One region of the Micromonospora sp. NPDC049004 genome, then DNA from elsewhere that is predicted to be linked to it. Evidence: riboswitches for the same ligand, from Rfam matches in the RefSeq annotation. Region 1 holds a riboswitch; each other region holds the start of a gene.
The links. A riboswitch is a leader RNA that binds a small molecule or an ion and turns the genes downstream of it on or off. The one in region 1 is predicted to bind cyclic di-AMP.
Positions count from the first base shown of each region.

Region 2: another riboswitch for cyclic di-AMP. It lies ahead of AB0B97_RS19140 (C39 family peptidase); the one in region 1 lies ahead of AB0B97_RS07980 (NlpC/P60 family protein).
Region 3: another riboswitch for cyclic di-AMP. It lies ahead of AB0B97_RS05670 (hypothetical protein); the one in region 1 lies ahead of AB0B97_RS07980 (NlpC/P60 family protein).
Region 4: another riboswitch for cyclic di-AMP. It lies ahead of AB0B97_RS02095 (transglycosylase family protein); the one in region 1 lies ahead of AB0B97_RS07980 (NlpC/P60 family protein).

Region 1 is NZ_JBEZFG010000002.1:677,646-679,838, forward strand. It holds gene dcd (dCTP deaminase) at 1-242, shown strand, start outside; gene AB0B97_RS07980 (NlpC/P60 family protein) at 303-1,343, opposite strand; cyclic di-AMP (ydaO/yuaA leader) riboswitch at 1,357-1,493, opposite strand; gene AB0B97_RS07985 (peptidoglycan recognition family protein) at 1,728-2,193, shown strand, end outside.
Region 2 is NZ_JBEZFG010000006.1:87,320-89,512, reverse strand. It holds gene AB0B97_RS19145 (hypothetical protein) at 1-384, shown strand, start outside; cyclic di-AMP (ydaO/yuaA leader) riboswitch at 668-809, shown strand; gene AB0B97_RS19140 (C39 family peptidase) at 1,043-1,885, shown strand; gene AB0B97_RS19135 (alpha/beta hydrolase) at 2,007-2,193, shown strand, end outside.
Region 3 is NZ_JBEZFG010000002.1:197,881-200,073, reverse strand. It holds gene AB0B97_RS05675 (carbonic anhydrase) at 1-235, shown strand, start outside; gene AB0B97_RS05670 (hypothetical protein) at 330-1,349, opposite strand; cyclic di-AMP (ydaO/yuaA leader) riboswitch at 1,354-1,484, opposite strand; gene AB0B97_RS05665 (YibE/F family protein) at 1,651-2,193, opposite strand, start outside.
Region 4 is NZ_JBEZFG010000001.1:497,894-500,086, forward strand. It holds gene AB0B97_RS02085 (peptidase inhibitor family I36 protein) at 1-81, shown strand, start outside; gene AB0B97_RS02090 (peptidoglycan-binding domain-containing protein) at 166-654, opposite strand; cyclic di-AMP (ydaO/yuaA leader) riboswitch at 1,114-1,258, shown strand; gene AB0B97_RS02095 (transglycosylase family protein) at 1,258-1,908, shown strand; gene AB0B97_RS02100 (hypothetical protein) at 2,002-2,193, opposite strand, start outside.

The DNA of each region.
Region 1 (2,193 bases):
CCACCGCCGGGTTCATCGACCCGGGCTTCTCCGGTCACGTGACGCTGGAGCTGTCCAACGTGGCGAACCTCCCGATCACCCTCTGGCCGGGCATGAAGATCGGCCAGCTCTGCATCTTCCGGCTCTCCTCGCCGGCCGAGCACCCGTACGGCTCGGTGGTCTACGGCTCGCGTTACCAGGGCCAGCGGGGGCCAACGCCGAGCCGCTCCTGGCAGAACTGGCGTGCCTGGCCGACGCGCTGACGCACGACGAGGGCCCGCCGCGACGAGATCGCGACGGGCCCTCGCTGTGTCCGGCGTCGGTCAGCCGGGACGGCCGTAGCTGTGGATCGGCCCGTCGTCGACCTTCTTCATCTTGATGGGCACACCGGCCTGGGAGGCGTGCACCACCCAGCCATTGCCGACGTACATGCCGACGTGGTGGATGTCGCTGTAGTAGAAGACCAGGTCACCGGGGCGCAGATCGGCCCTGCTGACGTTCTTGGTCACCCGGCTCTGCGCGGCGGCGTTGTGCGGCAGAGACACACCGGCCTTCGCCCACGCGGCGAGCATCAGCCCGGAGCAGTCGTACGAGTTCGGACCCTCGGCGCCCCACACGTACGGCTTGCCGATCTGAGCGCAGGCGAACTTGACCGCAATGCCCGCGCCGCCGCCGGGGTAGCTGGCCGGGCAGGGCGCCGGACGCAGGGGACCGCCGCCGCCGTTGCCGTACACCTTGAGGCGCAGCTTCTGCAGCCTGTCGATCTCGTCGTTGATCTGCTTCTTCTTCGCCGCCAGCTGCGCTTCGGTCCGGGTCAGCTGGGCCACCATCTCGTCGAGCGGCGCCTTCTGCCGGGCCAGCTCGTCGCGGAGATCGGCGACCTGCCGGACGTCCTGCTGCTGGTTGTGGGCGAACCGGTCGAGCATTTCGAGCTGCCCGACCACCTCACCGGGCGACCGGCTGCCGAGCATCGTGTTGACCGTCGACAGGTTCTCGCCCATGTACGCGCGCACGGCCAGCGCGCTGACCTTGTTCATCGCGGCGTCGACCTGGCGCTCCAGGGGCGCGATGCGGGCGGCGAGCGCGTCGGCCTGCTTGCGCTTGGCGGCCAGGTCCGCGCGGGTGGCGTTGTGCCGTTCGATTACCGGTTCGAGCTTGTTCCAGTCGGCGTCGATCTGGCGCTCGATCTCGGCGACGGACGGGTCCGCGTGGGCCGCCGTGGCGCTGCCGGTCAGGACGACGGCAACGCCGACCAGTGCGGCGAGGGCGGTGGTGAAGCGGGACCAGCGTGGACGCGGCACTGTCGACGTCGGGTCGGCCGGGGCCGACCGTTCGGACGACGGCCGCGGGGCATGGAGGGCCACCGGGGTTCCGTACTCCTTCTTCCCGACCGCCTACCGGGTTAGCTGACGGGTTCGGGCGGGAAGTTGGCGCCCTACCGCATTGGCTGCGGATTCACCCCGGGGGAACCTGGGTCCCCGGCTCGCTCGAAAGCGACTCGGCGGTGTCGGTCCGTTACCGCCCGGGATGGGCGGACCTGCTACCGGGCCGACAAATGACCAGAGTAGAGACGGCCGTTACCGATCCGCAACCCGTGCGGCCGTGACACTCCGTACCGATTGGAAGAGATCACCGAGCGTGTGTGAAGGTTTCTTTCGATGCAGTTTGATATATGGAAAGGTATTGACGCGGACTCCCGACCGGCGCGAAGGTGACGACACAGTTACCAGTCAAATCTAGGGGGTTCGATGGAAAGTCCAACCCTGTCCGCCGGCCGGCGCGCATCGCTCGCGGTCGCGGTGGTCATCGCCACGGCCGCCGTACCGCTGAGCGCCGGCACCGCCTCCGCAGCACCCTCCGCCGACCGTCAGCAGCAGTACGCCGCCGCGTCGACCGAGTACGGCGTGCCGACCGCCGTGCTGCTCGGGGTCTCCTACCTGGAGTCCCGCTGGGACAGCAACGCCGGCACCCCGAGCACCAGCGGCGGCTACGGACCGATGCACCTGACCGATGCCCGCCACGTGGCCGCCCTACCCGCGCGTGGCCACCACGACGCCGGCGCCGAGGATCCGCGCGGCGACGACTCTCGTGCCGCCATGGCACCCGCACCGGCCACGGATCCCGCGCCGTCCACCGCCACGTTGCAGACCGTCGACGCCGCCGCCGCGCTGACCGGGGCCGCCCCCGAGGCGCTGCGCAGCGACCCGACGACAA
Region 2 (2,193 bases), on a different contig from region 1:
GCCGAGTACGCCTGCCGGGAGCGCTACCTGCACCGTGCGGCGATGGCGGCGTACTGGCGGGGCGATCTGACCATGGCGCAGCTCAGTGACGTGTTCGCCCACCGGCGCGGCTGGGATTCCCGGCGGCACCCGGCCGAGCAGGAGGTGCTGCTCAGCCGGGCGATCCGGGACGCGAGACTGGCCGACTACCGGGCCGCCGCCACCGCGGAGCGGGCCGCCTGGCGGGACGCGGAACTGGCCGCCGAGTCGGCGCGCACCCTTGCCGAGGAGGCGTACGCGGCAACGGCGCGGCTGCGGCCCAGCCCGGCCCTCGCCCGACCCGGGGCGAGCGGGGCGTCCCGTCCCGCCCCCGTGGCACGGTGGCGCCCGGCTAGCGCGAGTTGAGCCTGATCCGTTACGTGAGCCCGGTCACGTCGTTCGGAATTCGGGCGTCCGACGCGTTGTGCTCGATATTTCCCGTGATTGTGGCGCGTTATCGGCGGCCTGTCCGGTTGTCGCCCGTAGGCGTCTCCGTAACCGGTTGTCCCATCGAGTCACATCATCGGCAATACGCGCAGAAATTGCTGCACCGAATCGGGTTTACGCAGGCGAACCTGGCTTGGCAGGCTGCGAACAGGCCAGTAGTGTCGTCCCGTCCGGTGCGGTAACCGATCGCAACAGGCGACGCCGCGCCGACCCGCTCAATCGTGATTAACGAACCGGGGACCCATCAGTAAGTCTGGGGTGAATCCGCGAGCCACGGCCCGCGGTAGGGCGATCTTCCCGCCCGAATCCGTCAGCTAACCCGGTAGGCGGTGTCGGAAGGAGTTCCAAACCCGTGCAGCACCTTTCCACCCCTCGGTTGTTCCCACGCCTCCACGGCGCAGCGGTGCCCCCGCTCATCCGTCCAGTGACGGTGAGCTGACCCCCGGGTCATCGCCTTTCCCGCCCGGTCCCGCCGGGCGTTTCCCTGAGCGGTTCACCATCCGCGGACCACTGTCCGCGCGCTGGCGCCTGCCCGGATACCGGTCCGGCCCGTGGGTGTGCCGCTCTCCCCCGATCCGTGGAGGACCCCGTGAAGCACACCATGCAGCGTCAGCTCCGTCGCCTGGCGACCGAGCGCCGGTACCAGATCGTCGCCACCTCCGCCGCGGCCCTCGTGATCGCCACGACCACCGGCGCCCTGCTCACCGGCGCCGACGACGCGCCGGCCAACCACCGCACCGCGACCACTGTCGCCGAGATGCGCAGTGACACCGCCGTTCCCCTCGGCGACGCGCGCGACGCGTCCCCCAGCGCCGCGCCGACGACCGCCGCCCCGGCCACCAGCGCCGCGTCGCCCGCCGCCAAGGCCAGCGCCAACCCGGATCTGACCCGTAAGCCGCAGCCGCCGAAGCCGCCCGCGACCAAGGTGCTCGACTACGACTACGAGGCGCAGAACACGTACTACAACTGCGGCCCCGCGGCCACCCGCAACGCGCTCAGCGCCACCGGCATCGACCGCACCCAGGAGGAACTCGGTGCCGAGCTGGGCACCACCGAGATGGGCACCAACTCGGCTGAGGACACCACCCGAGCGCTCAACGCCGAGGTGAAGGGCTCCCCGTACCGGACCCGGATGTTCGCCGGCACGCCCAGCCCGGCCCAGATGGACCGGCTCCAGGCCGATGTGGTCAAGGCCATCACCGACGGCCGGGGCGTGGTGGCCAACGTCGTCGGCGACGCCACCGACACCGACGGCGGCTGGCACTCCTACGGCGGCGGTCACTACGTCGCTGTCGTGGGGTACAAGGACAACGGCCGGACCGTGCGGATCGCCGACTCGGCGAACCCGGCCGACCCGTCCTACTGGATCACCACGATCGACCTTGCCAACTGGATGGCCACCCGGGGGTACTCCGCCTGACCCAGGCACGTAGACCGCCGCGGGCGTCGTCCCCCACAAGGGGCCGGCGCCCGCGGCCGCATTCCGGCAGCCGCCATCGACGACTCTCGTACCCGGCCGCGAACCGTGGCAGACTGCGGCCGTGGTGGATGAATCGGGTGGCCGCACCGGTCGCCGGCCCGTCCTGCTGCTGCTGCACGGGATGGGGGCAACCGGAGACGTCTGGCTGCCGTGGGCGCCGTTGCTGGAGCAGCACTGGCCGGGGCGGTGGCTCGCACCGGACCTCGCCGGCCACGGCTGGTCGGCCCCGTTGCCGTCGTACTCCTTTG
Region 3 (2,193 bases), 480 kb from region 1:
ACGTGCCGCCGCCGAGGGCGTGGACGACATCGACGGCATCGTCGACATCCACATCGCGCAGACCGTCGAGACGCTGCTCGGGCAGTCGCCCGTGCTGGCCGGCGAGGTGGCGCAGGGGCGGTGTGCGGTGGTGGGCATGTCGTACCGGCTCGCCGCCGGCGTGGTGCGCCCGGTGACCCCCGTACCGGCCGATGCGGCGACCTCGGACGACCCGGCAGCCTCCGCCGCCGCCTGACCCGACAACTGCCGCCCGGCGGCTTTCGCCGCGCCTGACCCGACGAGGGCCGTCCCGCCTGATGCGGGACGGCCCTCGGACTTCGTCGGGTGGATCAGAGCATCGACATGTGGACGTGGTCGGTGTGGTTCGACGGCCCGCTGTACGACTTCCAGCCGGTCGCCGGGAACCAGATCTGCCGGTTCCAGATCACGTAGTAGATGCCGAGGCGGTCGGCGTTGCGGATGAGGAACGCGGCGACGTTGTTGCCGTACATGCGGGTGTCGTTGTTGTGCCACGGGCTGAAGCCGCTCTTCTGCAACGACCAGTCACAGGCGCGGCCCTTCGGGTGCTCGTACGGGCCACCGTTGCGGTGGCAGCCGACGAACCGGTTGAAGCCGGCCCGCTTGACCTCCTTGTACGCGTGCAGGGTGCGCGGGGTGACGCAACCGGAGGTGGTGGGGTCGTCCTCGCTGCACGACTGCGGCTTCCAGTCACCGTCGGCGGTGCGACCCGGGCCGATCCGGGCGACCGGCGAGACGGCGTCGACCAGACCGCCGGTGAAACCCTGACCGCCGACCAGCGCGAGCGCCTTGTCCGCGTCGCGCTTGTCCTTCGCCATCAGGGCGGTCTGCTTCTGCTGCTCGCGGATCTCCGCGTCGAGGGCCAGCTTGGCCTGCTCGGCGCGGGACTTGACCGCGTTGACCTCGGCGAGCTTCTTCTCGTTGACCATGTTCATCTCGTCGAGCGCCGCGGCTCGGCGGACGAACGAGTCCGGGGCGTCGCTCTCCAGCAGCATCGCGATCGCGCCGACCCGTCCGGTCCGGTACGACTGGGCGGCGATCTGCGCGACCTGCGGGGCCAGCGCGTCCAGGTCGGCCTTGGCCCGCTGGACCTCCACCGCCAGCTCAAGCTGCCGCTTCTTGGACTTGTCCAGTTTGGACTTGGCCGCCACGTAGTCCCGGTTGGTCTGCTCGATGACGTCGGTGAGGAGCTTGGGTTCGTCTTCCTCTTCGTGCCCGGACGGTGTGGGGGTCGTCGGGGCGGCGTGGGCCGGGAGGGGGCCGGCGAACACGGTCAGCGCAGCGAGCACGGCCACCACGGGTGTCAACCAGCGGCGTAGGGGTGCCGTCACAATGTTCCCTTCCGTCGACCGCCGACCGGGTTAGCTGACGGGTTCGGGGCGGAAGTGGCCCCTACCGCTGTCGCGGATTCACCCCACGTACCTGGGTCCCCGGCTCGCCGGTTGGCGATTGGGCGGTGGCACCGCAGGCGCCGCTGCGCGCCTTCGTCGGTGGCCGGCAGCGAGGTTACCCGAGAATCCACCGCCTGAGCTACGTCCTGATGCCGACTAAAAGTGTCATTTCGCCATGGCGTTGAGTGACCAGTGACGCGGTTCTCAGGGCGAGTGCCCGATCCGGTCACGCTGAGGAGTGTCACCATGCCGTATCAGTGCTCCTGTTCGGCTCTGGCCACCCGGTGGTGGCGGTGGATGGGGGTGCGTTCCGCTCCGGGTCGGGTCCGTCGGGCCGACCCCCTGGCGGGGAGCTGAGAGCGGCCAGTGTCTCCGTCCGGTCCCGACGGGGGCGCGGTGTCAGGACGTCGGCGTCCGTGTCCTGCGTCGGCGTCGCCCCGGCCGCGGTCACCACGGCGGCCAGCCCGGTGGTGAGGGGTACGGCGGCGATCAGGCCGAGTGTGGCGACCGCGCTGCGGACGATCTCCTGGGCGAGGAATTCGCTGGTCAGGATCTGCCCGAGGGGGCGGGTGTCGGCGGTGAGCAGGAGCAGCAGCGGTAGTGAGGCGCCCGCGTACGCCAGGACGATGGTGTTGACCGTGGAGGCGATGTGCGCCCGGCCGACCCGGGTGGCCGCCCGGTAGAGCTGTAGCCGGCTCAGACCGGGGTTGGCGTTCGCCAGTTCGGTGACGGTGGCGGCCTGGGTGACTGTCACGTCGTCGAGCACCCCGAGTGAGCCGATGAT
Region 4 (2,193 bases), on a different contig from region 1:
TACCGGGCGAACCTGGCGTACGACACGGCCGCGATCGGGGGGAGTTGGAACCAGCGGATCGAGGCGGTCCGCGTCTGCTGAGCCGCGGACCGAACCGGGCAGGGGGGTGCACGACGGCGCCGGCCGGAATCCCACGGGGGACTCCGACCGGCGCCGTCAGGCGGCTCAGCCCGGGTAGTAGCAGACGTTCGGGATGACCGCCCCGCCGTTGACCCCGAAGATCGCGAAGCCCATGTACGCCCGGGTCTGCGGGCCGTACTCGCCGTCCTCGGCGATGTTCGCGTACACGATGTCCTGGTTGATGCGGTGCTGGGCGTACCGGACGGCCTCGCGGGTCTTCGAGCCGTAGTTGCCGTCGAGGGAGAGCGACTGCGAGTAGCAGTTGTTCAGCGCCTCCTGAAGCACCAGCACGGCCGAGTTCGAGTGGCCGTAGGTGAGATAGCACTGCTTGTTCCCGGTCTGCCAACCGATGGTCGGCACGTGCATGTCCGCGCCGCCCGGATAGCCGCCGACCCGGTAGAAGGTCAGGCTGGTGCAGGGGCTGGACGCCTGTGCGGCGGTCGGTGCGAGCAGGGTCAGGCCGGCGCTGGCCAGGACGGTCACGAGGGTGGCGGCGGCGCTGCGGCGGCCGATGCGGCTCCGGTGGATCGACATGCTCTCCTCCTGGGAAGGTGACCGGGATCGACCCGGTGTGCCTTCGAGCATCGCGGCCGCCGATCTACGGTTTCCTGCCCGAACGTCAATTCGCAAGGAGCGCGCACGAGGAGGGCGGCGCCACCCGCCCACCGGTGTGGGCCGCGCCCTCGGTCCCAGCCGGGGCGGTCTACTCCGCTCTCGGTCACGACACCCGGTCCTCCGCTTCGCCCGGACACGTCGAACTGCTCCGTCGCATCACCTCCGGGCTGCGTACGGACGGTGACATCCGGGCCTGATCGGAATCGGTCCATCATGGTCGGTGCACAGCCGCGCGTCGTCCGCAACCGCTGGCAGAGGCGCCCCGCGTGCACCGGTGAACAAGTTCACAAGCGTTGGGCGAGGGTCACCGACCGTGCCTACCGTCGGTCGAGTCCACCACCGTGGACACCACGACCGGCAACGCCAAATCCTGCCCCCGGTCGTCGGATACCGGAACCCCGGGCAGGAGCGGGGGACCCACGTTCCTCGGTGCATGTCACCTCGGGGTGAAGCCGCCACCGCGCGGCCGGGCTCCTCGGCCCGAACCCGACAGCTCACCTCGCCGGCGTGGAGGAACCACACATGACGTCTGTCTACACGCCCCGTCATCGACGGGTCACCACCCGCCGCGTCGCCGTCGGCACCCTGGCCGTCGGCGCGGTCACCGGCGCCGTCGCCCTCTTCGGGCCCGCGGCCCCGGCCCAGGCCGGTGTCAACTGGGACGCGATCGCCCAGTGCGAGTCCGGCGGCAACTGGAAGATCAACACCGGTAACGGCTACTACGGCGGCCTGCAGTTCTCCCAGGGCACCTGGGCCGGCTACGGCGGCAAGAAGTACGCCGCCCGCGCCGACCTGGCCAGCCGCGGCGAGCAGATCGCCATCGCCGAGAAGGTGCTCGACGGGCAGGGCATCGGCGCGTGGCCGACCTGTGGCCGCAAGGGTGGCTCGTCGGGCTCCGCCGCGAAGTCCTCGAAGTCCACCGCCGGGAAGGACCGGTCCACCGCGCCGAAGGACCGGTCGTCGCGCGGCGACCAGCCGGCGACCCGCAACCACGAGCGCACCGCCCCCGCGGCCGGCGGCGACACGTACGTCGTCAAGCCGGGGGACACCCTGTCGGAGATCGCCGACAGCCACCACCAGGCGGGCGGCTGGGAGGCCCTGTACGAGCGCAACCGGCAGCTGATCGGCGCCGACGCCGGCCTGATCTTCCCGGGTCAGCGGCTCGCCCTCTGACGTACGACACACGAACGCTCGGCCGGGTCACCGGCCGAGCGTTCGGTCGTTCGTCGGGCGCTGATCGCCTCTGAGCACCGTGTGTCGTCGCGGCTACGCCGCGGGGGCGGAGGCCCTCGACTCCCGGCGCGACGCCACCGCGTTGGCGCTGCGGTCCCACCGGCCGGCGGGTGCCGCGGCCTCGCCGGGCCAGCCCGTGCCGGCGTCGTCGCCGCCGATGGTCATCTCGACCGCGCCGGGGGTCCTGCGGGCCAGCCGGAGCGACTGCTCGGCACCCGCGCGGGC